Regions from separate parts of the Peribacillus sp. NPDC097198 genome, predicted to be linked through region 1. Evidence: predicted binding sites of a transcription regulator. Region 1 holds the regulator's gene; each other region holds the start of a gene.
The links. Region 1 encodes LexA, which represses DNA repair genes until DNA is damaged. Its sites were predicted from a motif close to CGAACATATGTTCG; they were not measured.
Positions count from the first base shown of each region.

Region 2: a site for LexA is predicted at 4,453-4,466, ahead of addB (helicase-exonuclease AddAB subunit AddB). Genes of this name have one in related genera too.
Region 3: a site for LexA is predicted at 7,079-7,092, ahead of uvrB (excinuclease ABC subunit UvrB). Genes of this name have one in related genera too.

Region 1 covers NZ_JBIWDO010000003.1:390,737-400,960, forward strand. The annotation lists gene ACIQXQ_RS07340 (CotD family spore coat protein) at 1-162, shown strand, start outside; partial or broken gene ACIQXQ_RS07345 (N-acetylmuramoyl-L-alanine amidase) at 416-1,108, shown strand; gene ACIQXQ_RS07350 (YqhV family protein) at 1,335-1,610, opposite strand; gene ACIQXQ_RS07355 (VanZ family protein) at 1,987-2,595, shown strand; gene ACIQXQ_RS07360 (peptide MFS transporter) at 2,688-4,181, opposite strand; gene ACIQXQ_RS07365 (GlsB/YeaQ/YmgE family stress response membrane protein) at 4,935-5,171, shown strand; gene ACIQXQ_RS07370 (hypothetical protein) at 5,342-5,629, opposite strand; gene lexA (transcriptional repressor LexA) at 5,822-6,445, opposite strand; gene yneA (cell division suppressor protein YneA) at 6,605-6,916, shown strand; gene ACIQXQ_RS07385 (YneB family resolvase-like protein) at 6,929-7,585, shown strand; gene ACIQXQ_RS07390 (DUF896 domain-containing protein) at 7,650-7,883, shown strand; gene tkt (transketolase) at 8,115-10,121, shown strand.
Region 2 covers NZ_JBIWDO010000002.1:290,466-300,689, reverse strand. The annotation lists gene addA (helicase-exonuclease AddAB subunit AddA) at 1-831, opposite strand, end outside; gene addB (helicase-exonuclease AddAB subunit AddB) at 828-4,322, opposite strand; gene lepB (signal peptidase I) at 4,511-5,074, opposite strand; gene ACIQXQ_RS04515 (TVP38/TMEM64 family protein) at 5,108-5,722, opposite strand; gene ACIQXQ_RS04510 (YhjD family protein) at 6,009-6,383, shown strand; gene ACIQXQ_RS04505 (methyl-accepting chemotaxis protein) at 6,441-7,274, opposite strand; gene ACIQXQ_RS04500 (competence protein ComK) at 7,457-8,023, opposite strand; gene ACIQXQ_RS04495 (IDEAL domain-containing protein) at 8,358-8,549, shown strand; gene ACIQXQ_RS04490 (YitT family protein) at 8,612-9,421, opposite strand; gene ACIQXQ_RS04485 (M48 family metallopeptidase) at 9,575-10,224, opposite strand, start outside.
Region 3 covers NZ_JBIWDO010000001.1:260,090-270,313, reverse strand. The annotation lists gene ACIQXQ_RS01355 (YceI family protein) at 1-430, opposite strand, end outside; gene ACIQXQ_RS01350 (MMPL family transporter) at 594-2,786, opposite strand; gene ACIQXQ_RS01345 (N-acetylmuramoyl-L-alanine amidase family protein) at 2,963-4,693, opposite strand; gene ACIQXQ_RS01340 (catalase) at 5,047-6,624, shown strand; gene ACIQXQ_RS01335 (DUF2198 family protein) at 6,773-7,003, shown strand; gene uvrB (excinuclease ABC subunit UvrB) at 7,223-9,208, shown strand; gene uvrA (excinuclease ABC subunit UvrA) at 9,215-10,224, shown strand, end outside.

The DNA of each region.
Region 1 (10,224 bases):
ATACACCCTACTGAAGTTATCAATGTAAATAGAACCATTGTTAGAAATGAACATTATTATCCTGTAAGGGAACGGGAAGTATATGAAACAGTGGAAGAAAATTTAGACTGCGGAAGCAATGTTAATAACTCTAATCGTTGCAGACCGTTTTGGAATAGATAATTAACATGTAGGGCACTCATCAGACATGAGTGCCTTTTCTTTTTAAGAAGTAGTCAGTTTCAAAGAGTAGAACATACTTTTATGTAATAATCATTTGAATTTAAAAGAATATATGCTGTACTGTCATTCTAATAAGGGCCATCCCTGTATTATGCAGTTCTTTAGTCGTGTATCACTGCTTTGAGGGTAATCAAATGACATATGTACAAGCATTTATAGGGGACATACATAGAATTAATAGGAGGTGATAATTATGGTGAAAATATATATTGATCCAGGTCATGGGGGGAAGATTCAGGCACCATAGGTAATGGATTGAAAGAAAAAGATCTTACATTAAAAATTGCTAAAAAAATCAGGGAGTTTCTTGCACGGTATAAGAATGTATCGACAAAGATGAGTCGTACAGGAGATACGTATCCGTCCTTATCGGCACGGACAAACGAAGCAAATGCTTGGGGAGCTGATTTCTTTTTGTCCGTCCATATTAATGCCGGTGGTGGACAAGGATATGAAGATTATATTTATACATCCACTAATCAGGTTACTAAAAAGTACCAGGATAATATCCACGCTGAAATTCTGAAACTTGTGGATTTGAAAGATCGTGGGCAAAGAACGGGAAATTTACATGTGCTTCGGGAATCCACTATGCCTGCTTTATTGACTGAAAATGGCTTCATCGATAATGTTTCTGATGCCTCTAAGTTGAAAAAGAGTGCTTTTATTGAAAATTTGGCTCAAGGACATATCAATGGAATCGTTAAATCATTCAATTTGAAAAGGGAAAGAGGAGGTACCAAGTAACACTCACACGATTGTAAAGGGTGATACTCTTTATAGCATTGCCATAAAATATGGAACAAGTGTGTCTAAACTTTTAGCTTTGAACCCTAAGGTTAAACCCAATTACCTTGAAATCGGTCAAAAACTGCGAGTGAAATGATAGCTCTGGATGGTGAATGAAACATTATCAAGTACTTCGAGATACCACACTACACACCATATCTAATCCCATCTCTTATTGAGATTAAAGAAGTTGATTAAGTGAATTGTAGAAATGGCTGTCATATATGTAGATAATCTGAAAATATCGTTGGTGAAATCAAAAAGGTGCCGAAATGTTTTATCATGGGTAATCCCATTTATTGAGAATGGTTGTTTTATGCTTATTATTCGCTTTTTATTCCAATAAATATAATGGTCACTCCTATAAAGATGCATGAAACTTTAAAGAGGGAAAGCTTTTCGGTCATCCCGAATAAACCAACAGCTGTTGTACTAATAAGTATTATAGGTCCAACGAGTGCGAGGGAACTATTCACAACCAATGCTTTTTCGATATCATTAAGTCTTAACATGAGTATAGCTGCGAATATTTCTATACTTCCCGAAAGCAAACGAAGTAAACCCATTATAAGAACGGCTTTTTCAAAAGCTATAAACATGATTTTCCCCTCCGAACTTTTGTGCACGTTTATCTTATGAATCTATTTTAAAAAATAGGACAACTTTATCCTATCCCGGTGGTCGTTCCATTTGAAAATACCCATCGTTATGGACTTTATGAAGGGGGTCAGGTGGAAGTCAGGTGACAAGATCTTTCTTGGCTAAACAGTACGATAGCCGATAGATACCAATATATATATATATATATATATATATAATAAAAGTCGGTCAGAAATTACGTGTTAAGGAGTATGTCAAGGGAGAGAAAAAGTAGGAAATCTTATGAGTGTTGTACCAAGCGCTATATCTTTCATATTGACGGTATGTCCTCAATAGCCTAGGATGTAATGGTATTCGTTTGAAGGAGGGCCCCATATGACTTATAAAACGCTATTGCTTACGCTTCTGTTCTCACAGGGGTTATTCTTCGGTGGTCTACCTATTTTTCTTCAACTCCTATTCTATTTGAACCCTTGGGTGATCATGGTTGTATGGGTTTGTATTGTAGTCTCTGTGTTGATGATCGTCTTATTGGTCAGGGGGGAAACAATAAAACTACCCCGATTGTATTGGCAGGTAGCGATAAGTGGTTATAGTTTCTCTTTGCTAGTTTTACTTTTCTTCCGACCTGAAGGACAGGAATATTCGTATAACATTATCCCGTTATCTACAATCAGCACTTATTTGACTGGTGATTCGAATTGGCTTGTTTCTTTTTATAATCTAAGTGCCAATATAGGATTATTCATTCCATTTGGATTGTACCTGCTATCCAGAAAAGGAAAAAAGATGACCGGTATTCCAAAATTTTTTATTCCCTTTTTCTCAATCTCAATCATAGAAATATGCCAGTATGTTTTTCAAAGAGGAAGTTTGGATATAGATGATCTTATTTTGAACCTTATTGGGGTATATTTGGGATATTTGTTGTATCGTTGGTTCGTGAAAGTGATAGATATTATCCCCGCAAAGCGGAGTACATAATGAAAATCCGGTAGGGTTCAGTAACATACAGTGTTGACGAAAAACAAAAAAAGCCAGCTATTCCATGATAGGAGAAGCTGGCTTTTTTTGTGTTAACGTAAGCCTTTCATAAAGCCTTGAATCTTTGGTGATATTGCCAATAGGATAAATCCTAAAATCAATGAAGTGATTCCGATAGCCCCGAAATAGACCATTTCCGTGTCCGCAGAGTAAAATCTTACAATTTGAGCATTTAATGCTTGTGCTGCTGCATTGGCTAAGAACCATAAACTCATCATTTGTGCTGAGAACGCAGATGGAGCAAGTTTAGTGGTTGCTGACATACCAACAGGTGACAAGCAAAGCTCTCCAATTACTACAAGGAAATAACTAAGTACAAGCCATAATGGGCTAACTAATGAACCGGCTCCTCCAAAATAAGAGGGAACCAAAATTACTAGGAATGATAAACCAGCAAAGAATAGGCCAATCGAAAACTTTTGGGGTATAGTTGGCTGACGTTTCCCTAATTTAACCCATAACCATGCGAATAAAGGTGCTAAAGTAATGATGAACAATGGATTTAAAGATTGGAACCATGCTGGTGAAATGTGAAAACCGGCAAATTCTAACTGTGTCCGTTTATCAGCATAATTTGCTAAAATAGTTGAGCCTTGTTCTTGAATGGCCCAAAACATAACAGCTGCTATAAATAAAGGGATATAGGCTAGTAAACGTGAACGCTCAACAGATGTTGTTTTCGGACTACGATACATCACAATAAAATACATGGTAGGAATTAGAATTCCAAGGATACCAACAAGCCCGATGAAGCTATTAAGTGTTAAGAGACCATTTGAGATAGCGATTGCACAAATGATGGCAATAATTATAATAGCTAGCCCAATCTTAGTGTAAACAGATTTCTTTTCATTAGAAGCCAAAGGATTGACAGGGGTTATTCCTGCAAGTCCCAGATTTTTTTTCTTTGTAGCCATGAAGACGATTAATCCAATAAACATACCAACGGCTGCAATGCCGAATCCAAGATGGAAATTGTAATTCATTCCAACTGTTCCGACAATAAGCGGAGCAATGAATGCACCCGTGTTTATTCCCATGTAGAATATGCTGAAACCAGAATCACGACGGTTATCGTCTTCCGCATATAGCTCTCCAACAATACTGGATACATTAGGTTTTAAAAGACCTGTACCTATAACGATTAGTATCATGGAAACGAAGAACATGGAAATGCTGCCCGGAATCGCAAGGGCAATATGACCAAGCATAATCAATATACCGCCGTAAAAAACGGATTTCGATGTTCCGAAGATCCTATCGGCTAACCATCCACCAATAATTCCGGACATATATACTAACGACCCATAGATGGATACAATGGCTAGAGATGTTTTTTCATCAAGACCTAGTCCGCCTTTAGATACCTCATAATACATATAGTATACAAGAATGGCCTTCATACCATAATAGGAGAAGCGCTCCCAAAACTCCGTGAAGAAAAGAGTGAATAGTCCTTTAGGGTTTCCGAAAAAACCTTTTTGAGGAATGCTATCCAAAATTTTCTGTTTATTTATTGATGACATACATTCTCCTCCTTTTATTATTGTATAATAACTTTTCTTAGAGCTCTTGTAAAGAATATTTAGTGTATTTTAATAATAGTTCTTAATAACCTGTGTTTATATTCCATTTTAGTAAAATGCAGGACTATCGAAATAGTATAATTAGGTAAGAAGGTATATATTAGAGCCCTTTAATCACTTTGGATTGAAAACGCACCGTTCATTTGATATATAATCCAATAAGTAAATGATTTGGGGTTTCGAATTGCAAGAACCTTCAACAAGTTATGAAAATCCAATTTTAAATGGTTGTGTAGAAAAAATGATGATGAATAAAGGTTGAAATATTAAAAAAGTATGGTAGGAAATAGTGTAAATAATTGAAAATAGGAATATTGTCATATCGACAAAAGAAGCCAAAATACTTATTCTAGTATAGAAAGCAATTTAATTGTTTTCTTTTTTACCATGTGGTGCCGCCAGATAATTGCAGTTATCTGGCGGCATTTATTATTATAACCAAATAATAATTTTCAACCATTCTTACTGGATGGTTTTCTTTGTGGTAGGGAGAACGGAAGATCAAACACTAAAGGCCACCCTTTTTAGGGCGGCCTTTTATAGTACCTATATAGGTAGAAGTATATAAGCAGCCGATAAGTTTATTGCCTGAGGAGCTTAAAGTGATTTTCATTAGTCACAAGTCTGTTCTATTAATAAAAAAATTTCATAAATTTTAGAGAAAGGAGGTGGTTATTTTTGGAGCTAATTTGGATGTTAATTGTTGGTGGAATAATTGGATGGCTGGGAAGCCTGATTTTAGGAAGGGATATGCCGGGTGGAATTATTGGAAATATCATTGCTGGATTTGTTGGAGCATGGCTTGGTACTGCAATATTAGGGCCAATCGGACCTGAAACAGAAGGGTTTTACATTGTGCCTGCGTTACTGGGTGCCATAATTGTAGTGTTCATTGTATCCATTATCATGAGAAATACAAGATGGAGGTAGAAAGCAGAGGGTACACGATTGAATAAATTTTCCAGAATCACGTGTAGATGGTTTAGAGAAAGCTGATCTATATGTGTCCATTATTGCTTGAAAATGCTGTTCAACAATACTGGACAGTTTTTTTGCGTAAAAAAATAGAGGTTTCGATTAAAGGATCGATCAGTGTTTACTCAATCCGAATGATTATCAGAGTTCCTAAAGGATACGAAAGCTGTTTTAAGTGCGGCGTAATTACCGATACTGGCGTATCCGTAAAACCATCCCATAAAAATCCCGGTAGTCAAGTTATGCCGATGGCTTATGAATATAGAAATGATTAAACCAAGACATAACGCAATAGTGGGTACGTAACTTCGGGGGATAGGAAAGAGAAACTTTATAATTTGGGTCAAAATCATGATAGTTGGGATAGCCATTACAGCATCCCAAAAATTCGTATGTATCGTCGGAAAATCCATAGTAACACCACTTTCAAAAAGAAATGTCTATTGAACTAATTTCACCGGATATAAAAGAATTATACCTTGTTATTTTGACTCGGTTTGTTATTCAATGCTCTCTAGTAAAATATTATAATATTGCTTCTGTCATATACATAGGATGTAATACATAGACTTAAAACAAATAAAAAAAGCGCAATTTGCGCGCTTTTAGTGAATTTGCCTATATAGCCCGATCACTCTTCCAAGAATGGTTACATCTCTTAGAATGATAGGTTCCATATTGGAGTTTTCTGGCTGAAGCCGTATGTAATCCGGTTCCTTAAAGAATCGTTTAACGGTGGCTTCATCATCTTCCGTCATGGCCACGACGATATCTCCGTTATTGGCATTGCTTTGTTGTTTTACAATGACATAATCTCCATCATGAATTCCCGCTTCAATCATACTTTCACCCATAATTTCAAGCATGAACACATGATCATCATGTGGAACCATACTTTCAGGAAGAGGGAAGTATTCCTCTATGTTCTCGATGGCAGTTATCGGCATACCTGCGGTTACTTTTCCGAGAAGTGGTACGTTAACTACGTTTGTTTTTGGAATGTTATTAGATTCTTCTATATTTAAAATCTCAATGGCCCTTGGTTTAGTCGGGTCGCGTCTGATTAAGCCTTTGCTTTCCAAACGAGATAAATGTCCATGTACAGTCGAACTTGATGCAAGTCCCACAGCTTCGCCAATCTCTCTAACGGAAGGTGGATAACCTTTTTGACGAACTTCATCTTTTATGAAATCAAGAATATCCTGCTGCCGTTTTGATAGTTTAGTCATATACGCACCTCTTCTCTATAATTCTTTGCTATATTATAGCATGGCTCTCCATGCTATACAAACATAAGTTCGAATTTGGTTGTTGACTGAAACAAACGTTCGTATTATAATTCAATTATCAACTAAAAACGAACGTACATTCGCTACGGAGGGATATTAATGAAGACATTTTGCAAAAATAATATCTATACGATTCTATTAGCAGGATTTGTATTTATCTTGTCTATTTTATTCTCTTTCACATTAGATAGTAATCAAAATAAGGATTTCCTTTCGATTGAAATTAACGAAGGTGATACTATATGGGAGATTTCAGAAGAATATGGTCAAACCGAATTGACAAAAAAAGAATTCATTGGTTGGATAGAAGAGTATAACGGTGTAAGGGCGGATACGATTAAGGCAGGTCAAATCATTGTCATACCAGTTGAAAGTGAAAAAGTAGTCCAAAGTTTGGCTAGTAAGCAGTAAAGGTAGGTTCATATGAAAGCAGTCATCTATTGTCGGGTAAGTACAGAAAAAGAAACACAGGAAACCTCGCTAGCTAGGCAGGAAGAGGAATTAGTAAAGTTAGCAGAACATAATGACATGGAAGTCGTTTCAATAATAAGAGAGCAGGCAAGTGGTTACGAACTGAACCGTGACGGGATATTTGACATGCTTGATCTTTTTAAGACAAAAGAAGCGGATGTTCTCCTGATACAAGATGAAACTAGGTTGGGAAGAGGAAATGCTAAAATTGCCTTGTTTCATGTTGTACTTAAAGAAGGAGTGAAGATTTTCACACTTTCTCATGATGGTGAATTAGAGTTATCGGACTCTGATGCCATGGTTATCCAAATTGTTGGTATTGTAGAAGAATATCAACGCAAACTACATAACCTGAAAATTAAACGTGGTATGCTTAGGGCCGTTGAAAATGGCTACCGCCCCCAGAAAAACCTGAAGAACCAAAGAAACTCCACTGGCAGGGATCGTAAAGAAGTACCCATAGAAGAAATTGTGAAACTGCGTTCGAATGGATTAACTTTTGCCGAGATTGCGGCAACACTGAGAGGCTTTGGCTATGACGTGTCAAAAGCAACGGTACACCGCAGATTCTTGGAATACCAGCAGGGTATACCGGAGAATCAATCATAGAACTTGTAATTTCACTTTTTTTTTAATACCATGTCAATATCCGTATATATAAAGGAGAAAAATTATGCTATCAAAAGAAAAAATGGCACGTATCAATGAACTTTCTAAAAAAGCAAAAGGAGAGGGCTTAACTGTAGAAGAGGCGAAAGAGCAAACTTCCTTACGAAGTGAGTATTTGGAGACATTTAGACGTTCGATGGCTGATACGCTGGAAAATGTTAAAGTTATCGATCCAGAAGGTAATGATGTCACGCCTCAAAAAATAAAAAATATTAAAGAAAAAAAAGGTTTACATTAACCAATAAGGACTGATGATGGCCCCATCATTAGGATTACTCATGAGGAATGTAAAGTGAAAAAAGAGAATGCATCGATGTATGTATTCTCTTTTTTGGTTTAACCTAACCTTGGTGAATCCTTAATTAGTAGAAAATTGAATTAGCTGTGCAAGAAATGGTTATTTTAGTTGTGATATTAAGTTAGTCAATATAATATAAAGAGGTACACTACAGGAAAGGATGTTTTACACATGTTAGATAAATTAGATGCACTTTCTATTAATACAATTCGTACATTATCGATCGATGCAATTGAAAAGGCTAATTCAGGTCATCCAGGCATGCCTATGGGTGCAGCTCCCATGGCATATAAGCTGTGGACTGATTATATGAATCATAACCCGAAAAATCCTGATTGGTTTAATAGAGACCGTTTTGTTTTATCGGCAGGACATGGTTCCATGCTATTATACAGTCTCCTGCATTTATCAGGTTACGGCTTGACAATGGATGACTTAAAGGGTTTCCGTCAATGGGGAAGTAAAACTCCTGGGCATCCTGAATACGGACATACTGCTGGAGTAGATGCCACTACTGGACCACTTGGCCAAGGGATTGCAATGGCTGTAGGTATGGCAATGGCAGAACGTCACTTGGCTGAAAGCTACAATCGTGATTCTTATAATGTGGTTGATCATTATACATATAGTATTTGTGGGGATGGAGACTTAATGGAAGGCGTTTCAGCTGAAGCTGCTTCTTTAGCAGGCCATCTTCAACTAGGAAGACTTGTCGTTTTATATGATTCAAACGATATTTCTCTTGACGGAGATCTTAGCCAATCATTCAGTGAAAGTGTAGCAGACCGTTTTAAATCATACGGCTGGCAGTATCTGAGAGTGGAAGACGGCAACGATTTACAACAAATCGCAAAAGCCATTGAAGAAGCAAAGACTGATGAAGCTCGTCCAACCTTAATCGAAGTGAAGACAGTGATCGGTTATGGTTCTCCTAACCGCTCTGGTAAGTCTGCTGCTCACGGTGCTCCTCTTGGTGCTGATGAAATGAAGTTGACAAAAGAAGCTTACAAATGGACATTCGAAGAAGACTTTTATGTTCCGGATGAAGTATATGCACACTTTAATGAAGCTTGTGTAGAAGCTGGAAATAAAAAAGAACAAGAATGGAATGAACTATTTAATAAATATAAAGAAGCGTACCCTGAGCTCGCAGAACAGCTGGAGCTTTCTATAAAAGGTGAACTACCTGCAGACTGGGATCAGGAAATTCCAGTTTATGAAGAAGGCAAGACATTGGCTTCGCGTGCTTCAAGTGGAGAAGTATTGAATGCATTAGCGAAAAAACTACCTAGCCTTATTGGAGGTTCAGCTGATTTAGCAGGATCAAATAATACATCCATCAAAGGTGCTACAGATCTATTGCCTGGAAATTATAGTGGACGTAATATTTGGTTTGGTGTACGTGAATTCGCTATGGGAGCAGCATTGAACGGGATGACGCTACATGGTGGCATCAAGGTTTACGGTGGAACATTCTTCGTATTCTCTGATTATCTACGTCCATCCATCCGAATGGCTGCCTTAATGGGCCTTCCTGTAACCTATGTATTCACTCACGACAGTATCGCTGTCGGTGAAGACGGACCAACACATGAGCCTATTGAACAATTAGCCTCATTACGTGCCATGCCTAATCTCGGTGTGATACGTCCAGCTGACGGTAATGAAGTTGCAGCAGCTTGGAAGGTCGCTATTGAGTCTAAGGATAAACCAACGGCTCTTGTGTTAACACGCCAAGGTTTACCAACAATCAAAAACACATCAGAAACTGCTTATGAAGGTGTGGTAAAAGGTGCTTATGTGATATCAGACGCTAAAAAAGAAGTAGCGGATGCATTGCTACTGGCTACTGGTTCTGAAGTTCACCTAGCGGTCGAAGCACAGCAAGCATTGTCGGAAGAAGGAATTGAAGTTTCCGTTATCAGCATGCCATCATGGGATCGTTTTGAAACTCAATCCAAGGATTACAAACAAAGTGTCATCAACCCGGCTGTCAAAAAACGTCTGGCTATCGAAATGGCCTCACCTTTTGGCTGGGACCGTTATACAGGGGATGAAGGTGAAATTTTAGCCATTAATCATTTTGGCGCTTCAGCTCCAGGTGGTAAAATCATGAAAGAATTCGGCTTTACCGTTGAAAATGTAGTAGCTCGTGTGAAAGAGATGCTTGTTAAATAATAGTGAGCAATACATGACTGGCACCTATTTATGAGGTGTCAGTTTTTCTTATGTATAAGATATATGAGGACTTATTTAAAAAAATCCCATTCGACAAAAAAAG
Region 2 (10,224 bases), on a different contig from region 1:
ATCTTTCACGCGGGCCAGTTTCGCGACCAAATCAAGATCGGCTAAATAGTTTTCTGCCCTTGGAGCAGGACCACCCGGAACCTTTGTCAATTCTAGAGATCGCTCCAACAAATCCTTTGCCGTATCCAACTGCAAACCAATATCGAATTGTAGGGACTCGATAAATGGAAGATCATCTATCCCTGCCCCTTCCGCCAGATCATACATCTGGGCTGCATGATTTAGCCATTGGTCGGGATCTGGATTCGAACGGGAGAAATCATACAATGACCGGACAATATTTTGCAGTGCATCATCGTTTCGATCGCTTGTAAAGGCATCGACCAATTTAAAGAATGCTTCATTGTCACCTTGGCCATATTGCTCCTCGAAAAGTTCTTCCATCACTTCATCGCGCAGAAGCTGCGCTTCCGTGGAATCGGCAATCCTGAATCCAGGATCAATATCCGTCAAATAGTAATATTTCCTGATCACTTCTAAACAGAAAGAATGAAGCGTGGAAATGGACGCACGGTTAATCAGGCTTAACTGCTTACGCAAATGCTGTGAATGGGGATTTTTACTGATTTCCTTTTCTAATGCTTCACTAACTCGATGGCGCATTTCGGCGGCCGATGCATTCGTGAAGGTCACCACCAATAGCTCATCCACATCGATTGGATTATCTTCCAATATGACCTTTTGGATAATCCGGTTGACAAGCACCGCTGTTTTCCCGGATCCTGCAGCGGCGGCCACCAAAATATCCTGGTCTTTCGCCCAAATTGCTTTCCATTGTTCTTCTGTCCATGTCACGCCTTCAGGAATGGCGGGAATCATCGTTTTACTCATCTTTCACCCTCCCCCCTTAATAAATCGAGAACATCATTTTGCTTTTTCTGTGGCAAATTCCTAAATTGATTCTCTTCGAGCGACTGATCGAATTGGCAGACGGATTTGAATGAACAGAAAGTACATGGCGTTTTTTCTTTCATTTTATATGGGGTTATGCCAACATCCCCGTCGACCATTCGGTCACCTGACTCTTGATAGACCTTTCGAACATGCTGGTTAAGCAAGGAGAAGTCTTCACGGCTGGCCACTTTAGAGGCCGCTAAAAGAGAACCGTCTTTTTTAAATCCGGCAGGTATGACATCCGATTTACTGGAAGTATCTATATCAAGGGACGTGTCCATCATCTTGATTACGTTGGTTTGATCTAATACTAGGCCGTTCATTTTAAAACTCTTATAAATTTCTTCATCGATTTTATCCAAGCTAAGCATGCCTTTTGATTTCACGACCGGATTATGAACATGGAAATAAAGGACACCGGCTGGAATCGCCTCTTTACCGATAAGCGATTGGGATTGTGAAACGACAATATCGAGATAGGTCAGCATTTGCAGGGCAAGCCCATAGTAGACTTCACTCATGTTCAATTCCTTTTCACTCGATTTATAATCAAGGATACGCAAATAGACGCCACCCTCATCCTCATCGGCCTTATCAACACGGTCAATCCGACCAATCAATTCCATTTTCGTCCCATTTTTCAAAGTGAACGAAAGTGGGGGCAGTTCTCCATTTTTTCCGAAGCCCAGTTCCAAACCGATTGGGGCAAACCCACTAACCTTGGCATGTTCACTCAAGACAATCGAAGCCCGGCCAATCACATGCTCCAGCTTTCTGCGCAAGTAATGATGGCGGTTCGTACTTAGCAGGATTTGATTCTGGAGCTTTGGTGCAAGCTGTTCCACCGCTTTCCTAGCCAACTCCAAACATTGCTCCTTGGTCAAAGAAGACCACGGGATATCATGCTCATTTAAATAATCCGAAATCATTTTTAACGCCCCATGGAACATCTCACCGATATCCGGTGCGTCCAAACGGAAAACCTGTCGTTCCCTTAGTTTCAAGCCATGTGCGGCATAATGGGAAAACGGGCAGCTATTGAACATTTCCATTCTCGATACACTAGTCAGAATGGTTTCGCCATATAATTGCTTACTCGTTTCCTCTGATAGTTTCATGGTTTTATTTTGGTAAAAAAGACTCGATAGCACCTTAGTGGCTGTCGGTCCAACCGTCTCGTCCTCCATGATGGAATTATAGACATCCCACCAAAGCGGATGGATTGGGTAGTTCCGTTTTTTCAACTGTAATTGCGCAGCCAGATAAGACAGGGCCACTTCTGAGTTCGCTGCATATTTCACCTGTTCCCCGGCAGGCAGATCAGATGGATCGTTCATATAAAAAGCCTCGTTCACATGCGGCAATACATCCCTCACTCGTTTTAAATAAGAGGACGGGAGAAGGGATTTTCCCTCTTCATCAGCGAGTGGATAAGATAAATAAAGGGATTCCGAAGGTGTAGTGAAGGCTTTATAGGCCGTGAATTCCTCATCCAAAAGACGAACTTTTGAACTTGGAGCAACATCAAGCCCGCTCGCCAAAAGCATGTCGCGGTCACTATCGGAAAACACTCCATCAGAAACGGCTTTTCCTGGTAAGACCCCTTCATTCAGGCCAATGACGAAAGCCGTCTTCACGTCATCCAATCGGGACAGGTCCAGATTAGCGACAAGGACTTGATCGATTGCCTGTGGCACTAAGGAAAATTCCAATGATTCCAGACCTGCTTCTATAATGATTGCAAACTGTTTCATCGAGATTTCCTCTTCACTTAACAGTTCCACGAATTGATCAAGCAAATCAACAACCGCATTCCACGATTGTTCATGTTCCCTGGCTGACACCAGATCGCCATCCTCTTCTGCTTCAAGCTTCATCTTTTCCAATTTTTCCGGTACATGCAATTCTTCCAAATACAAATAAAGGGCCTCGCATAATTCTCTTCCATTCGCCGACTTCTTCACCCGTTTTGATAGCTTAATGATGGGCTCTGTAAATAGGTGTTTCAAATCATTGAGCTCTTGCTCCAGTTGCATTTCCTTACTCGTCTGGGAACGGTCCTCAAGCTCCAATCCACGGAAGCGACGGTAGGTCCAACGATCTTTTGTGGTCCATCCAGCCCCTTTGATTCCCCTGGCAAGCACGTAGTTCTCAAGTTTGTCTACTTGTTCGCGCATTCTGTCATGACTTTGTTGCAGGGGAAATAGAAGTTCGGTCTTAATGGCACGAAAGACCGGTTCATAACGCCAGAACCCATTGATGATCTCAAGTGTTGACCGGATCAGCTCAATCAATGGGTGATTGAGCATCGTCCGTTTGGAATCGACGAAAAGCGGAATTTGATAGTCACGGAAGACCGTCTGGAGGATATCTTCGTACGCATCCCCATTTCGCATTAGAATCGCAATATCGCGAAAACGGCACTGACCTTGTCTGACAAGCGTCAGGATGTTCCGAGCCACCCCTTCAATCTCCGCTCTTCGGTTAACGGCCTGAGCAATCGTTACACCAGATGGCTGATCGTACTTTTGTGCGGGACGAAGCGCAAAATATGTTTCAAGGTGTTTCAGCCCAGGATTTCGATTGAACTTCGCCGTGCTGTTCAGAATGTGGTCCTGTTCGATAAAGACCCCCGTTCTTTGTCCCGCTTGATAAAGCTGGTTATAGAGATTTCCCGTTTGCCTGAACAAATGCAGATCATCCGGCGCAAATTGCCTATAAGGCTGGTCGAGCGTCAATGCGATGGTCACACTCTTACATAGCTTCATCATTTCTTCCACGATCATTAATTCCTGTGGCGTCAGACTGTAAAAACCATCTATATAGATATCTGCATTTTTTATATACGAAGACTCTGCCATTTTTTCTATCAGTAAAGTGAAATAATCCTCTGAATCTAAATATTTTCCGATCATTTCATCCTCAAATGACTGATAAATGAGCTCAAGATCAGATAATTTATCTTGTACTCCACCACCACCCGGTGACTTTTCGTCCAAATACCTCCGAATATCACCCGGCTGGATGCAGTACTGCTTGAATTCGGCAAGCATCTGCTCCATCTGGGAGACGAATCCTTGCTTGTCCGCTGATCGGCGGAACATTTTCAATTCATCTTTTTTATCCTCCATGATTTTCCGTATCAACATATTAACGCCGACACTGTCCAAATGGATTCGGCTCATGCCACCTGTCTCCTGGAGAACTCGCCATGCAAGCCGGCTAAAACTGAATACTTGCGTCCGAATCATTCCTTCGAGTCCCGGCGTCTTAATTAATTTATATTCTGATAAAAATGTCATCTGATCAGGAACCAGATAGATGATCGGATTCCCTTCAGGATTCTCCATTAGCCCGTTGCGGATTTCATCCAATACCTTCGATGTTTTACCTGTGCCCGACCTTCCAATTAAAAACCGGAGTGACATCTGTTTCCCCCCTTTTTATTTCAATATCTCTAGACCTATCATACCAGAAATACTGTCTATTTTTTGACACGATTCTTCTTCCAATTATGTCTCTTTTCCCTATAGTTTACCGCTTTCTAACGACGAAAACCAACCATACGTTCGTATTCCGTTCAAAAAAAAGCCCTTCCTATAGAGGGCTCCCACAGTCATTCACCTATAAAATCCACATTGAAATCTTGTAATGGCCAATATCTTACATCGACTTTGCCTACTACCTTATCCATTGAAATATAACCTAGGTGCCGGCTATCCTCACTTTCGAGTCGATTATCACCCATAACGAAAAGCTTGCCATCAGGAACTATGGATTTGCCCGTCAATTCTTTCAATGTAAAATCACCCGTAAAATCCTGGCCCGGGTATCCTACCTTTAAATGATCAAGGTAAGGCTCAGTCACTTTCTTACCATTTATGTATAGCCAATCATCCTCATAACGAATATCGTCTCCTTGAACACCTATTACCCGTTTTACATAATTCTCCCCGACATGCGCATGGAAAACTATAATATCAAATCGATTGATATCGCTGATTTGGTATTTCACTTTATTTACAATGAGTTTATCGCCTTCACCCAGTGTAGGTTGCATGGACTCCCCTTCTACGGCATAGCTTGAAAAGAAAAAGGTACGGATCAAGATGTAAATGATAAAGGCTAGCACGCCTGATTTTATCCAGTCGGATACTGAATGCTTTTTTGATTTTCTCAGATTCCCCAACCCCTACTAGTTGTATATTCTAAGCTATTTCCCTTCTTCTTTTTTCATGCTTTTATTTAGCCTTACTTCCAATCTTTTTCCGACAACCCAAAGGATGAAAATGATGATTCCGACAATCACGGTACGTAATGGTTTTTGAATCAATGATACAATATCGTATCCGACGAAACTGATCGTAAAGATCATCACTGCCTTTCCGCCGATTACCGCCAGCGCATATTGTAACGTGCTAACCTTCGAGAGCCCTGCAACGATATTAACGAGGGCAGATGGCGTAAAGGGGAAACAAAGCAAGAGAAACAATGGACTGAAACCATGGCTTTCCACCCAGTTCATCAATCTTTGCACCTGTTTATGTTTCTGAAGAAAACGGAAGAATCTCATCTGTCCATATCGTCTAAAAACAAAAAAGACCAGAAACGCTCCACCTACCGCCCCAATCCAAGAAAATAAAAAACCCCACCATAGGCCAAAAGCTGTAGCATTGGCCACGACAAACACAAATAAAGGTAAAAAAGGCAAAAACGCTTCTAACATCGGCAACAAAATTCCTGGAATCGGGCCGAATGAACGATATTGCTGAATAAGCCCTGATATATGTTCAAGAGTAATCCACTCAAATATAGTATCCAAATTCATGACTATCTCCCTTGGCTTGCTTTCTATTCAAGCAGCATCACATAATAAAACCGTTCTAATTTAGATATAACACTTTCTTCTTAAATTGCAAGAATAATTACCCATCTATCATCATACTTTCCCTAACTCAGGAAATCATAATCTTATTAACGAAAATTTCACGTGATTGACAAAAGCGCTTGCATATCAAATCCACTTAAGTTAGGATATTAAACAGAACATACGTTCTATAAATTATCCGACATACATAAAATAAGAGAACGTTAATTAGAAAGGGGCGGTCATGATGACCCGTATTCCAGAGGCTGACCGAAATATGATTGAAAAAGCCATCTACCTTCCCATGGTGATTACAATCTTAAACCGGGATCTCAAGGTCATCGAATCAAGTCCGTTTAAATTAAAAAGGCCCTATTCAAAACTTATTGAGCGTGCTCTAAAGTCAGTCCAGGAGGATCTCGTCGAGGTTCGTCGCTATTTGCGCAAGGGGAATATCAAGGTAAGCAAATTAAACGGCGACGAATCATTCACGATGTATTGCTTTTTATATAAAGGGTATGAAGAGCATCATAACTATTTCAATCCCCGCCTTCGTAATAAAACGGAAGAGATTCTGTGTTATTACTTTTTTGAAAGGGTGCATAAACCTGAAAAAATTTAACACCCCTGCTTTTTTCGGTGAACAAATAAAAAGCCAACAAAAGCTGTTGACTTCCTCTTATAACTTATCGGTAAATTGATTGAGCTCATCAGACATCTTTTTGATTTCTTCTACAAAAGTTGAAATTTCCTGAATGGAAGCAGCCTGCTCTTGACCCACGGAAGCTATTCGATTAATCGAGGTCCCCATCAGTTTGGTCACTTCTTCGATTTGCACAAGTTTTTCACGAATCAATTCCGTGGATGCGACAGTTTCTTTAGAAAACTTCCTGATTTCCTTAGCCACCACTTCAAACCCTTTGCCTTTTTCACCAGCTCGCGCGGCCTCTATGGCGGCATTTAATCCCAATAAATTGGTTTGGGTCGCCACCCTTTTAATCATTGACAAGATCTCATCCGTATTTTTAACGTCCTCTTCGGCTTTTTCGGAAGATGTAAGAAGTTGGTTGGAAACATCCGCTAAGGTATAGGATCCCTTTGCAATATCCGTAATCCGCTCATTGGCCTGGCTCAGCGATACAGAAATTTGATCCGCAATCGTTCTTAATTCACTTTGCCTGCGTAACTGGATAGCTATGCCACCGATGACTTGATTATTTTTATCATGTAGGGGCACGGCCGTTCCAGTAAACTCGAACCCATAAAAATCAGCTGGTACATCAGCCCTTAATGGTTTATCCTCACTCAATGCCACGGCGAGGGGTTCTTCTGGATTTAACGACTGCCCTTTTTGGATATGCATATTTATACTTTCACCTGGAAAATAAGCAATGAATTTCTCTAAATCACATATGGCAATCGACAAATCAGAAGGCACAGCAGCTTTAATTATAGGTACCATATTTACTAAACTTTCTAGCGATTCGACTTTTCCGTACATTCTGTTATACATTGCTGTAACACTCCATCCTTATTCTAAGGCTAAATATTACCAAAGATTCCCCCTTTAGTAAATATTTTTTCACCCCCTATTCTTTATCATGAATCGAAGGAGGTCCTCCTCCCCTTTGAAAATAACCTAAATAAAGACATTGCCTCCACTAGAGAAACAACGCCTTTTCCTGAACACACTGATTATTTTAGCAATGGATATTTCGATGTCATTTCCGAAGTTTTAAGACCATCCGTTTCGGTAAATAAGTAAAAGGATTTCCTTTTCGTTTCCTCGATCCTTTGAATCAATTTGGATTTCAAAAAGGAGGTCCGGTGCAGCTGATTTTCAAATGAACTGCTTGATACATCTATGTCGAATGTTTTTCTGTTCCTGAATGTGACGGTGGTCTGCTTGGAATTGAGTCGGACAAAGGAGACTACATGTTCATGTGCTAACCAGGTGCATTGGGGGCGCAAGGGAGATGTAGTCGGAAAGAAGAAAATGGAACTGGTTGGATCGATTGCTATTGGTGCCTTATGGGTGATATTTATGAGTTGTTTTGTACCATCTTTCCTTCCCCCATAGCTGGAGCCAAAGTACTCACAGCTTTTCTTGATTATATCCAAAGGCTTGAATGGGGAAATGAACTCATCTTCCAATTCAATGATCCGGGAGTAAATTTTACTTCCATAATTAATGGGCATGACCATAAGTGTATACGGGGTGATTTCATATTCCTCGATTAATCCCTGAGTGCTTTCATTCAAATTACATCCACCTCTACCTCATTTATTTTTATGGAATATCAACTTTGCAAAAAAGGATGATGACTTCCACATGAAAGATTTATCCGAAAACGCGTTAAATTCTCCACTATAATAGCATAAATAATACAGGTTACATTTAAGTTCACAAAAAATTAAGAATTATTTAACCAGCCATGTGACCTCGTCATTTTAACGACACATTTATATTTTTTTCTAATTATTTTAAATTTTCTGTTGATTTTACATCCTCAAATCCATATACTAATAAAAAGGGTCAGGGGTGGTTACTTTGAAAAATGATAAATCATATTCAGAGTCAGTGAAGTCTTTATCCATGAGTGAAGTTAAAAATGATGCTGCCGTTCAGGAAATGTTAATCGATATGATTATAATGGAATCCATTCTCACTACTAAAAAAAATATCCTGGCAAAAGAAATCGATCATGCTCTAGATACTAAAGACAAACCTCTATTCCTAAAACTGAGTAATGAAATGAATACTCTATTGAAACAATTTGGAAATTAAGCAGCCATGTGAAATATAAAGTCAAAAAAGCCTCCCTTATATGGGGGGCTTTTATCCGTTTATCATTCTTTATGAAACATTCCCATGACTTCAGTCGTTTCCGTGATATTAACGAAGGCATCCGGATCCACTTCTTTGATCATCGCCTTCACATCGGTTAACTGATAGCGTGTAATGACCGTCATCATCACTTTGCTCTGCTCACCCGAATAGGCACCTTGCCCGTCCATGACCGTAATGCCACGGTATAAATTAGTAAGTAGCCGATCCTTCATCTCATCACCTTTTTTTGTGACGATCATTAACGTCAATTTAATATGATTGGAATGGATCGTATCGATCACTTTGCCTGCCGCGTAAATCGAAATCAATGTGTATAATGCCGCATCCCATCCAAACTTGAATCCAGAAGCAATCACCACAACCGCATTCATCCCTGATAGCAATGTCCCAAGCGGGAAGTCCCTCTTCTTAGCCAGGAGCATGGCAATGATATCAAATCCTCCCGATGACCCTGAAGCACGAAAGATAATGCCGATGCCAACGCCCGAAATGACTCCCCCGAACAAAGAAGATAATATCGGCTCCGTCGAAACGCCATGAATCGGTATAACATACAAACTCACCGATATCACGACAACTGATAATATCGTATAAGTGATAAAACGTCTCCCCAACTTTAAATAGCCCACAATGAGTAGCGGAAGGTTCAATATAAAATTCAATACCCCTGTATTGATTGGGGTGATGATTCCTAACATGATCGCAATTCCACTGAGTCCGCTGCTCAAAATTAAATGGGGAATCAAGAATAAATTATAGGCTAAGGCAACAAGCACTGATCCTAACGTGATTAAAATTATATTATACATAGCTGGTCTCCTTAAAAACGCACTGGGAATTTTCATTTATTATAGTAGAGAACGGTAAATTTATAAAATGATAGTTTTTTCTGAAAATAAACTCAGAATTTTCCTTTTTCCTGAAGTTAGGCAAGAAAAAAAGCCAGCCTGTTAAGCTAGCTTTCAATCACCCGTTGTTTCCTCATTTTCTATCGTAGATATTCTTTCAAGCATCGTGGGATGTGAATAACGAAGCCATTTTACCAGGAGCGGAGGGTTCACCTGGCTAAGCCCTGACCTCGTAAGTTCCTGGAATGAAGTGATGGCAGCCTCATGGTCTTCTGTCATTTCAATCGCATACCGGTCCGCTCTCGTTTCCTGGTAACGGGATACATAGTTCGATAGCGGGCTGGAAACAAACAGCAGTACAGAGATAATCAAGAGAAAAAGAGGCAATGAAGCGATTCGATCAACGGATCGTACCTTAAGTAAATGGCCCCATCGCCTTATGACGTAGTTCATGATTTTTGCTGTCAGCCATAGCCCCACCAATGTCATGCCGATATATCCTGCTATCCCGATATAAATATGCTTCTCCACATAATGAGCCATTTCATGTGCCATAATGAACAAGATTTCATCTTCGTCCAGCCTGTTTAATGTGGTATCCCAAAGAACGATCCTGGAGTTCGAACCTATTCCCGTTACATAGGCGTTGAGAGCATTTGTTTTTTCTGCCATATTCACTTCGTATACATGTTCTGCGGGAATATCTGCTCTCTTTGCAAGTGCTAAGATTTCAGTTTCCAACTCTTTATTTTTCAGTGGATAAA
Region 3 (10,224 bases), on a different contig from region 1:
TGCGTTTCACCTTGCCTTTACCACTGAATCCTGCTTTTTCCGTACCCCATGGATCTTTTCCTTGCCCTTCGAATGTCATAACGAATGTTTCTTCTTTTGTCACTCCATGAAGTGTGACATCACCGGTTACGGCATACTCATCGTCATCCGTTTTTTTGATGTCTGTAGCTTTAAATATCAGTTCCGGGTTCTTTTCAACGTCAAAGAAGTCAGCAGAACGCAGGTGGTTATCACGGTCTGTATTACGAGTGTCAATGCTGGACAAATCGACGGTGAAATCAATTTCCGCTGTTGTTAGGTCGGTTGGGTCTGCAGAAATGTTGGCGTCAAATTTATTGAAACTTCCTTTTACTTTTGCAATCATCATGTGTTTTACAGAAAACTCTATGGCGCTGTGTGTAGGGTCGACTATCCATTTTGTTTTAGCCATTTTGTATATTCCTCCACTTCATATATCTTTAATTTGAGATAATTTAACATATTGTAATTATATGAGCTGGGGGTTCCAGAGTCAAACGTTTTTTCCTTTATTTAGAAAATGCAAAAAAAACCTGTGCCGCATGTGTGCGGACACAGGTTTAAGAAAGAAACTCTTAGTTAGAACGTTCTTTTTCTTCGTGAATCGGGGCTTTACTTGGCCAGAAAGCATAGCGACCAAGCAGAGCGGTAATCGCCGGCACTAGGAATGGGCGAACGATGAATGTGTCCATCAGTACACCGAGTGCGGTTATGAGTCCGAATTGGACAAGCACTTGAATCGGCAACGTAGCGAGCACAGAGAATGTAGCTGCCAAGATGATACCGGCTGAAGTGATGACGCCACTTGTTTCGGTTACACCTTCTCTTATGGCTTGCTTGATTGGCATCGTCTTCTTCTTGCGCCATATGCTGGATACCATAAAGATGTTGTAATCTTCTCCTAGGGCGACAAGGAATACGAATGAATACAACGGAATCGTACCTTCAATTGCATCCACACCCATGAAGTGGTGAAGGATGATCCAGCCTAAGCCCATAGCGGCAAAGAAGGAAAGGATAACCGTTCCCATTAAATAAGCCATGGCTGTTACGGAACGAAGGTAGGCTAACAGTAGCAATGAAATCAAGACGATGATGATTGGGAAGACCAAGAATTCATCTGCCTTGACCGTTTCGCGTTTATCGTGTTGCTCGGCTGTCTGGCCGCCAATCCATACTTTTTCATCAACGGATGAGATCTTCGCATCTTTCAGTTCTTTTTCTACGGAACTGCGTATATCTGAAATGGCGTCGATCGCTTTCGTATCGTATGGGTTGATATTGAATTTGACTTCATAGGATTGTAAATCCTTATTGGTCTCACTCCTGACCGGTTCTGAGACACTTCCAATCAGGCTCATATCCTTCAGGGAATCTGTTAAATCGATATCCTTGCCATCCGTATCGATGACGACTGTAGCTGGTGCAAGTTCACCAGGTGAGTAGGCATCGGAAATGACGGTATACCCTTCACGCGAGTTGATGTCTTCTGGGAAAGAAGAGAGGATATCATAGGAATACTTTATTTGTGATGAATAGCCAGCTAAAAGGCCGAAAAGAATCAAACAAGTAAGGATGACGGTCCACGGCTTGGTTGTAACGATATTCCCAATCCATTTTCCAATGCGTCCGCCTTCTTTGTGTATCTTGACGGGTTTGCCCTTTTTCTTCGCGCGTGCTTCTTCCATTTCGGGTGTACGTGGAACGATCGGGAAGAAAGAGGCCCGGCCGAAAACGGAAAGTAGTGCAGGAACGAGAGTTAAGGCAGCAATCATCATGATTAATATGGATAAGCTGAATGGTACGGCGAAACGATGATAAGCACCATATTGAGCCACGAGCAATGTTAATAGGGAGACGACGATCGTCAGACCGCTCATCGCAATGGCGCCTGAAGAATCTTTAAAGGCAGCCATCATGGCTTCTCGTTTGCTTTCGTGTCTTCTCAATTCACTACGGTAGTGGGATATCAAGAATAAACAATAATCGGTTCCCGCCCCGAATAGCAATACGGTCATAATCGAAATGGCCTGCGCATCGACTGTAATCCAGCCGTGGTCTGCCATGAATCCTAGGATAGGACTTGTGACAAGGTAAGCGAAACCGACCCCGATTAATGGAATGATCGCTAAAAGTGGTGAGCGATAAATAAGTAATAAGACGACAAGAACGAGTATAACCGTTGCCAGAAGTAATTGAATATCGGCACCGGCAAATAATCCAGTCGCATCGACGGAGATCCCGACAGGACCCGTTACACGAAGGGACAGGTCTTCAGAGTTGATTTTAACCTTTGAAGGGTCCGTACCGACGCGTTCGGTTACTAATTTATTGATGCGTTCAATATTTTTTTCCAAAACGGCTGTCCCGGCACTTTCCTCAAAGAAGAGGGGCTGTACGAAAGTCGTACCATCTTCAGAAACAGAGCCCTTTAGTGCGGGCAGTGGAGCGTTGTGAAGAGGAGGTAAGAAGGATTGCTGTTTTAAGGGACTTTCTGTAAGCTCTTTGGAAAGGTTTTGAATTTCAGCTAAATCAGCATCAGTCAGTCCACCCTCCCGATGCCATGTAAGCAAGGCAGGTATCCCTGAGGAATTAGGGAATTCTTTTTTTATCAGTTCATCCGCTACGACAGAATCTGAGTCTGCAGGTAAATCAGTAGGAACATTTTCCGTTTTATCATTCACTGCCGGTAACGTGAAGGTTAACAGCACTGTCGCAATAATCCAGATGGCGATGACAACCCAACGGCTGATTGTTCCGGTCATCATTTTGCTTAATCTTCCTAATATGTTCAATGAAGGCACCTCACTTTTGAAATTTTTATCATAATCCACTCTTAATTATAAAGGGGAAACATTCCTATTTGCAAAACTGGGTATGCGGTTTCTTGAATTTCTAAAAAAAAGCTTTGGAAGGAAAATCCCTCCAAAGCTTTTTTGATTCATTAAAATAAATTGAAGTATTTCTTCAACCCATTAAAGATACCAGTGACGGCCGTGTCTTGATAGGCGCTCGTGGCAATGAGCTTTTCTTCTTCCAAATTGGAGATGAACCCTAATTCTAGTAATATCGCAGCTTGCTTGTTATCCCGGATGACTTGGAAGTTACCCGTTTTGGCACCGCGGTCCCTCAATTTTGTTTCTTTAATGATTTCCGCTTGTACGGTTTGTGCGAGCTCTTTTTCATTGACATTCGATGCTAGATAAAATGTTTCAATGCCGTTGGCTGAGCTGGGACCAGCATTATAGTGAATGCTGATAAAGACATCGGGTTTGTTGGCCTGGCTGATTTCCACTCGCTTACTTAAAGAGGGATACGTATCGCCTGTTCGTGTCATGACGACTTTTGCACCGGCCTCCTCCAATTTGGCTTTCAGCTTTTTAGCCGTGGAAAGAGTTAAATCCTTTTCCCGATTATTTTTCCCGGATGCCCCAGGGTCAGACCCGCCATGCCCCGGATCAAGGACGATCACCTTGCCTTTAAATCCATCACTCGGTTTGGTCTTCGATAGATACGTGAGGGAGGCCCATCCTACCAAACCGGATTGTGTTTCGACCTTGCCCCAATCTCCTTGTGTTTCCGTCACTATGACACTATCACTTCTATCGACGGCCCCTAGTATTTTATTCGTTGCCGAAGGTCCATTGCGAATGTTCAACGAGTCGGAAATGACATAGTATTTGGTTGGCTTGGTTTTGACCGGTTCTTCTTTTTTAGGTGCTTCTACTTTAGGTGGTGTGGTTGTTACTGGTTTTGTTTCTTTCGGCTTGGTTTTTGCTAGATAGGTAAGGGAAGCCCAACCTGTTTTCCCTGAAGCCGTTTTGATTCTTCCCCATTTGTCTTTCTCTTCATAAAGCGTGACAGCCTCCCCTTTTTTTAGAGTGGTGACTTTGTCAGCTTTTGAGTTACCCGATTTCCTTACATATAGCTCGGCAGCTGTTACATAGTAAGTCGTTTCCTTAACGGCTGAAGGAGATGCAGTAGGTTTTTTCTTAGATAGATAGGTTAAGGAAGCCCATCCGGTCACGCCGGATGCCGTCTTCACGTTTGCCCAGTTACCCGATTTTTTAATATAGGTAACGGCAGCGCCCTTATTGATCGTCGCCAGCTTCTTTGACGTGGTATTGGCAGACTTACGGACATACAATGAACTGGCTGTAACATAGTACTTGGTTGTGCTGACAGCTGCCGGTTTAGCGGTGGCTGTAGGCTTGGAACTAGATATGTATGTTTTAGAAACCCAACCGGTTTTCTTTTTGGAAGATACATAGATTTGTAGCCAATTGCCTTTGGTCGATTTAATTTCTACAACGGTTCCTTTAGGTAAGGTTGCGAGAGCCTTGCTGCTTGTATTATTTGATTTTCTTAATACTAACGAGGAAGCTGTCACATAACCTAACTCGTCCAAATACGTGGTGGACACCCAGCCCGTTAGTTTTCCATACTTGATTTTCGACCATCCGGATTTTTGTGAAGAGATGGTCACTTCTTTTCCTTTTTTAATTAGGCCCAGAGATTTTGCCGTTGTCTTAGGCTGTTCTCTTATATGGAGGGAACTAGCTGTAACTTTGGCCGTTTTGGAAGCGGCCTGAACTTGATCGGTGGCGTATGGATACGAGAAAATCGTCAAAAAAACCAAGGTTGCTGCAAATAAGGTGATTATTCTTCTTTTCATTAAAGCTCGCTCCTTTAAATTATGCTGAAATAATCGAATGGTTATGGTTCATCCAGAGGTTGGGTCAGAATAACCCTTGGTAAGTGAATATAAGTGCACATATACTGCGGAGATGCCTTCATTGGAGTAATCTCCATGATTTTTATCGGTATCATTGGCGATAGTGTGAAGGAGATTCATTAATAATAGTACAATATACTCACATCAATTAGTAGGTGTTTTTTGGAACTTTTTGTAGGTAATTAGAACGTAATTTACATTAATTGAAGAATTTTGAATTAATATGAGTGAAGTTTGAGGAATTGGGGATGTTAGTTGGAGTGATGGATGATATTTACAAAGGAGGAAATTTAGTGTCTGATCAACCAAAAGAGACGAATAATGAATCGGAAGAAACCTTGACCAACCGACAAGGGCACCCCATAACGAATAATCAAAGCATCCGGACTGTTGGAAACAGGGGACCAAGTACATTAGAGAACTACGACTTCCTGGAAAAAATGAGTCACTTCGATAGAGAGCGGATTCCGGAGCGGGTGGTACATGCACGAGGTGCAGGTGCACATGGATATTTTGTTCCGACAGGCAAGGCGGGAGACGAGCCGGTTTCTAAATATACGAGAGCAAAGGTCTTTCAAGAAGCGGGTAAAAAAACACCGGTCTTCGTCAGGTTTTCTTCGGTCATTCATGGGGGAACCTCCCCTGAAACATTACGTGACCCTCGTGGATTTGCCGTTAAGTTTTATACGGAAGATGGAAACTGGGATTTAGTAGGGAACAACCTCAAAATATTCTTTATCCGCGACGCCATGAAATTTCCCGATTTGATCCATGCCTTCAAACCCGACCCGGTTACGAACATTCAGGATGGCAGAAGGATTTTCGATTTCTGCTCAAGTTCTCCGGAAACCTTCCATATGATCACCTTCTTATTCTCGCCTTGGGGCATTCCGGCTAGCTACCGCATGATGCAGGGTTCCGGGGTCAATACGTATAAGTGGGTGAATCAAGAGGGAGAAGCAGTCCTGGTCAAGTACCATTGGGAACCAAAGCAAGGGATCAAAAACTTGACGCAGAAAGAAGCGAATGAGATTCAGTCGACGAATTTCAATCATGCTACACAGGATTTATATGAAGCAATCGAAAATGGGGATTACCCAGAATGGGATTTAAATGTACAGATCATGAGTGATGATGCCCATCCTGAACTGGATTTCGATCCATTGGACGATACGAAGATTTGGCCAAAAGACCAATTCCCATGGCTGCATGTCGGCACGATGGTTTTGAATAAGAACCCGGAAGATTATTTCACCGAAGTCGAGCAGGTTGCTTTTGGAACGGGAGTCCTTGTAGATGGATTGGATTTCTCGGATGATAAGATGCTCCAAGGCCGCACATTCTCGTATTCGGATACACAACGTCATCGCGTGGGGGCCAATTATCTGCAACTGCCGATCAATGCACCGAAAAAACGGACGGCGACCAATCAAACGGGCGGCCAAATGCAGTATGAAGTGGGTAGAGGAAACCAAAGTCCTCATATCAACTACGAACCATCGACTGTAGGAGGATTGAAAGAGGCTGAGCAGACGGGTAAAGAGTATACCCCTTTTGTGGAGGGCAAACTGGTCCGTGAAACGATAGATCGCCAAAGCAACACGAAACAAGCAGGTGAAACGTATCGTGAATTCGAGGATTGGGAAAGGGACGAATTGATCTCCAATCTAGTGGATGCACTCGCACCTGCTGATCCACGCATTCAAGAGAAGATGATTGCCCTTGCTGAAGAGGCCGATAAAGATTATGGCCGTCGTTTGAAAGATGGATTAGCGGCAGCTTCCCAACATACCGAGTCTTCCAAACCAATGGGTGGTACGGACAATCCAGAGGAAGCGGTCGAAAAAGGTCATGACGCCGATCCATATTAATAGGATGCAAAAAGTGAACTCCCTTCCTTGAAGGGGGTTTCCCTTTTGTATACCGCTTGTTCGTTTTGCAGGAAATAGATTGGCAAAAAACCAAGGAATCATTTAAACTGTAACTACTCTATTTTTCTCTTACAAAGGAGATGAAAAAATGATTAAATTTCTTTCAGCCCTTCTATTACCCGGTCTTCTAGTCATGCTATTTTCAAGGGTCACCTATAACTATATTGTAGGTCTTATACTAACGGTTGCATTGATCGCCGCTTCCGCATATAAAGGTTATACACATACGAACTTATTAATAATCATTGATGCACTATCACTGACGGTGGGTTTCTGGTTATCAAAAAGAATGATGAAACGAACAGCCAAGAGCGCCTAATTTATAGAGGTGCTTTTTTTGTCTCGATTTCTATGAAAAGGACTCTTTGACCTGCTAGGTTATAAAACGCGAAACAGAATGTTTGTTCGCTTTTCGGTGGTTTGTTTTGAGGATATTGTGGTAGAATGTGTATATATAGTTCTTTAAACGGAATAAATAGAAGGAATAAATCATATCCCTTTTTTCATATAAAACTAATTCAGTAGGAGGCCATGCTTGGTGAAGGAAACGTTTGAGTTAGTCTCAAAATATTCTCCACAGGGAGATCAGCCAGCGGCGATAGAAAAGCTTGTTGCTGGCATAAAAGAAGGAAAGAGTATGCAGACGCTGCTTGGTGCGACAGGGACAGGGAAAACATTCACTGTCTCCAATGTCATCCAACAAATCAATAAGCCTACCCTTGTCATTGCCCATAACAAAACGTTGGCAGGGCAGCTTTACAGTGAGTTCAAAGAGTTTTTCCCCAATAATGCGGTTGAGTACTTTGTCAGCTATTACGATTACTATCAGCCAGAAGCCTATGTGCCTTCCACTGATACTTTCATAGAGAAAGATGCCAGTATCAATGATGAAATCGATAAACTCCGCCACTCGGCGACATCCTCTTTGTTCGAACGGGAAGATGTCATCATCATTGCCAGTGTATCCTGTATTTATGGGTTAGGTTCCCCGGAAGAATACAGGGAGATGGTGGTATCGCTGCGTACTGGTATGGAGATAGACAGAAATGCACTGCTGCATAAACTTGTAGATATTCAATATGAGAGAAATGATATTGCCTTTCAACGTGGAACGTTCAGGGTCCGCGGAGACGTAGTTGAAATCTTCCCGGCCTCAAAAGATGAACACTGCGTTCGGGTCGAGTTTTTCGGGGACGAGATTGACCGGATTCGGGAAGTCGATGCCCTGACTGGCGAGATCACTGGTGAACGGGAACATATCGCCATCTTTCCGGCATCCCATTTCGTCACACGTGAAGAGAAACTGAATGTGGCGATTCAAAATATTGAAACGGAACTTGAAGAACGATTGGTAGAACTCCGTGAAGATGAAAAGCTTCTTGAAGCACAGCGATTGGAGCAACGGACCCGTTACGATTTGGAAATGATGAGGGAGATGGGTTTCTGTTCGGGTATCGAGAACTATTCCCGTCATTTAACACTACGCCCCGCAGGAGCCACACCTTACACCTTGATTGACTATTTTCCGGAAGACTTCCTATTGATTGTCGACGAGTCACATGTGACCCTTTCACAGATCCGCGGCATGTTCAATGGCGATCAGGCTCGTAAGCAGGTATTGGTGGACCATGGATTCCGCCTGCCCTCTGCGAAAGATAACCGACCACTCAGATTCGAGGAGTTTGAAAAGAAAGTCCATCAATCCATATTCGTTTCGGCAACTCCAGGACCATATGAATTGGAACATACACCGGAAATGGTCGAGCAAATTATCCGACCTACTGGATTGCTTGATCCCACCATTGAAGTGCGACCGATTGAAGGGCAGATTGATGACCTGATAGGTGAAATCCAGGAACGGGCTAAACGGGATGAACGGGTTTTAATTACGACATTGACGAAAAAGATGTCCGAGGATTTAACGGATTACCTGAAGGATATAGGAATCAAGGTTCAGTACCTTCATTCTGAGATAAAAACGTTGGAAAGAATTGAAATCATCCGGGAATTGAGGATGGGGAAATATGATGTCCTTGTCGGGATCAATCTTTTGCGGGAAGGTCTGGATATCCCCGAAGTGTCCTTGGTGACCATTCTCGATGCTGATAAAGAAGGATTCCTCCGCTCGGAACGTTCACTCATCCAAACGATGGGCCGTGCCGCCAGGAATGCAAACGGGCACGTCATCATGTATGCTGACCGGATAACGAATTCGATGGAACTGGCCATCAGTGAAACGACGCGCCGACGGGAAATCCAGGAAAAATTCAACAAAAAGCATGGAATCACACCACAGACCATCCAAAAGGATATCAGGGATTCCATCCGGGCTACGCAAGTTGCTGAAGATGGGGAAGCGTATCAGGAAGATCCGGCTATCAAACTGTCTAAGCTTCCGAAGAAAGAGCGCGAAAAAGTGGTGGCAAGCATGGAAAAAGAAATGAAAGAAGCGGCAAAGGCACTGGATTTCGAACGGGCTGCCGAACTGCGTGATTTAATATTAGAGTTAAAAGCGGAAGGGTGACGAAACATGGCAATGGATAAAATTGTGATTAAGGGTGCAAGGACCAACAACCTCAAGAATATCGACGTCACGATACCGAGGGATAAGCTTGTGGTGCTAACGGGATTATCCGGTTCCGGGAAGTCGTCCTTGGCTTTTGATACGATATATGCGGAAGGACAAAGACGTTATGTCGAATCACTCTCGGCTTATGCCCGCCAATTCTTAGGGCAGGTGGATAAACCAGACGTGGATATGATTGAAGGGTTATCTCCGGCGATATCGATCGATCAGAAAACGACGAGCAAGAACCCTCGTTCCACTGTGGGAACCGTAACGGAAATTTATGATTATTTAAGATTGCTATATGCGAGGGTCGGCCGGCCGACTTGTCCGATCCATCATATCGAAATCAGTTCCCAGACGATTGAACAAATGGTTGACCGTATACTTGACTATCCGGAACGGACAAAGCTTCAAGTATTGGCACCACTCGTTTCAGGAAGAAAAGGAACGCATGTGAAAGTGCTGGAAGAAGTGAAGAAACAAGGGTATGTCCGTGTACGGATTGATGGGGAGATGTATGACCTCAGTGATGATATCACCCTTGAAAAGAATAAAAAGCATTCAATAGAAGTCATCATTGACCGGATCGTCATCAAAGAAGGAATCAGGGCAAGACTTGCAGATTCCTTGGAAAGCGCTTTGAAGCTTGGGGATGGCAAGGTCATTATAGATGTGATGGGCGAAGAAGAATTACTCTTCAGTGAGGATCATGCTTGCCCAATCTGTGGTTTTTCTGTTGGGGAGTTAGAGCCGAGGATGTTTTCTTTCAATAGTCCATTCGGGGCCTGTCCGGATTGTGATGGTTTGGGTGCAAGGCTTGAAGTGGACCGTGATCTGGTCATCCCGAATAAAGAGTTAAGTCTTCGCCAGCATGCCATAGCGCCATGGGAGCCGACGAGTTCTCAATATTACCCGCAGCTCCTTGAAGCTGTAGCGACTCATTATGACATCGATATGGATATCCCGGTCAA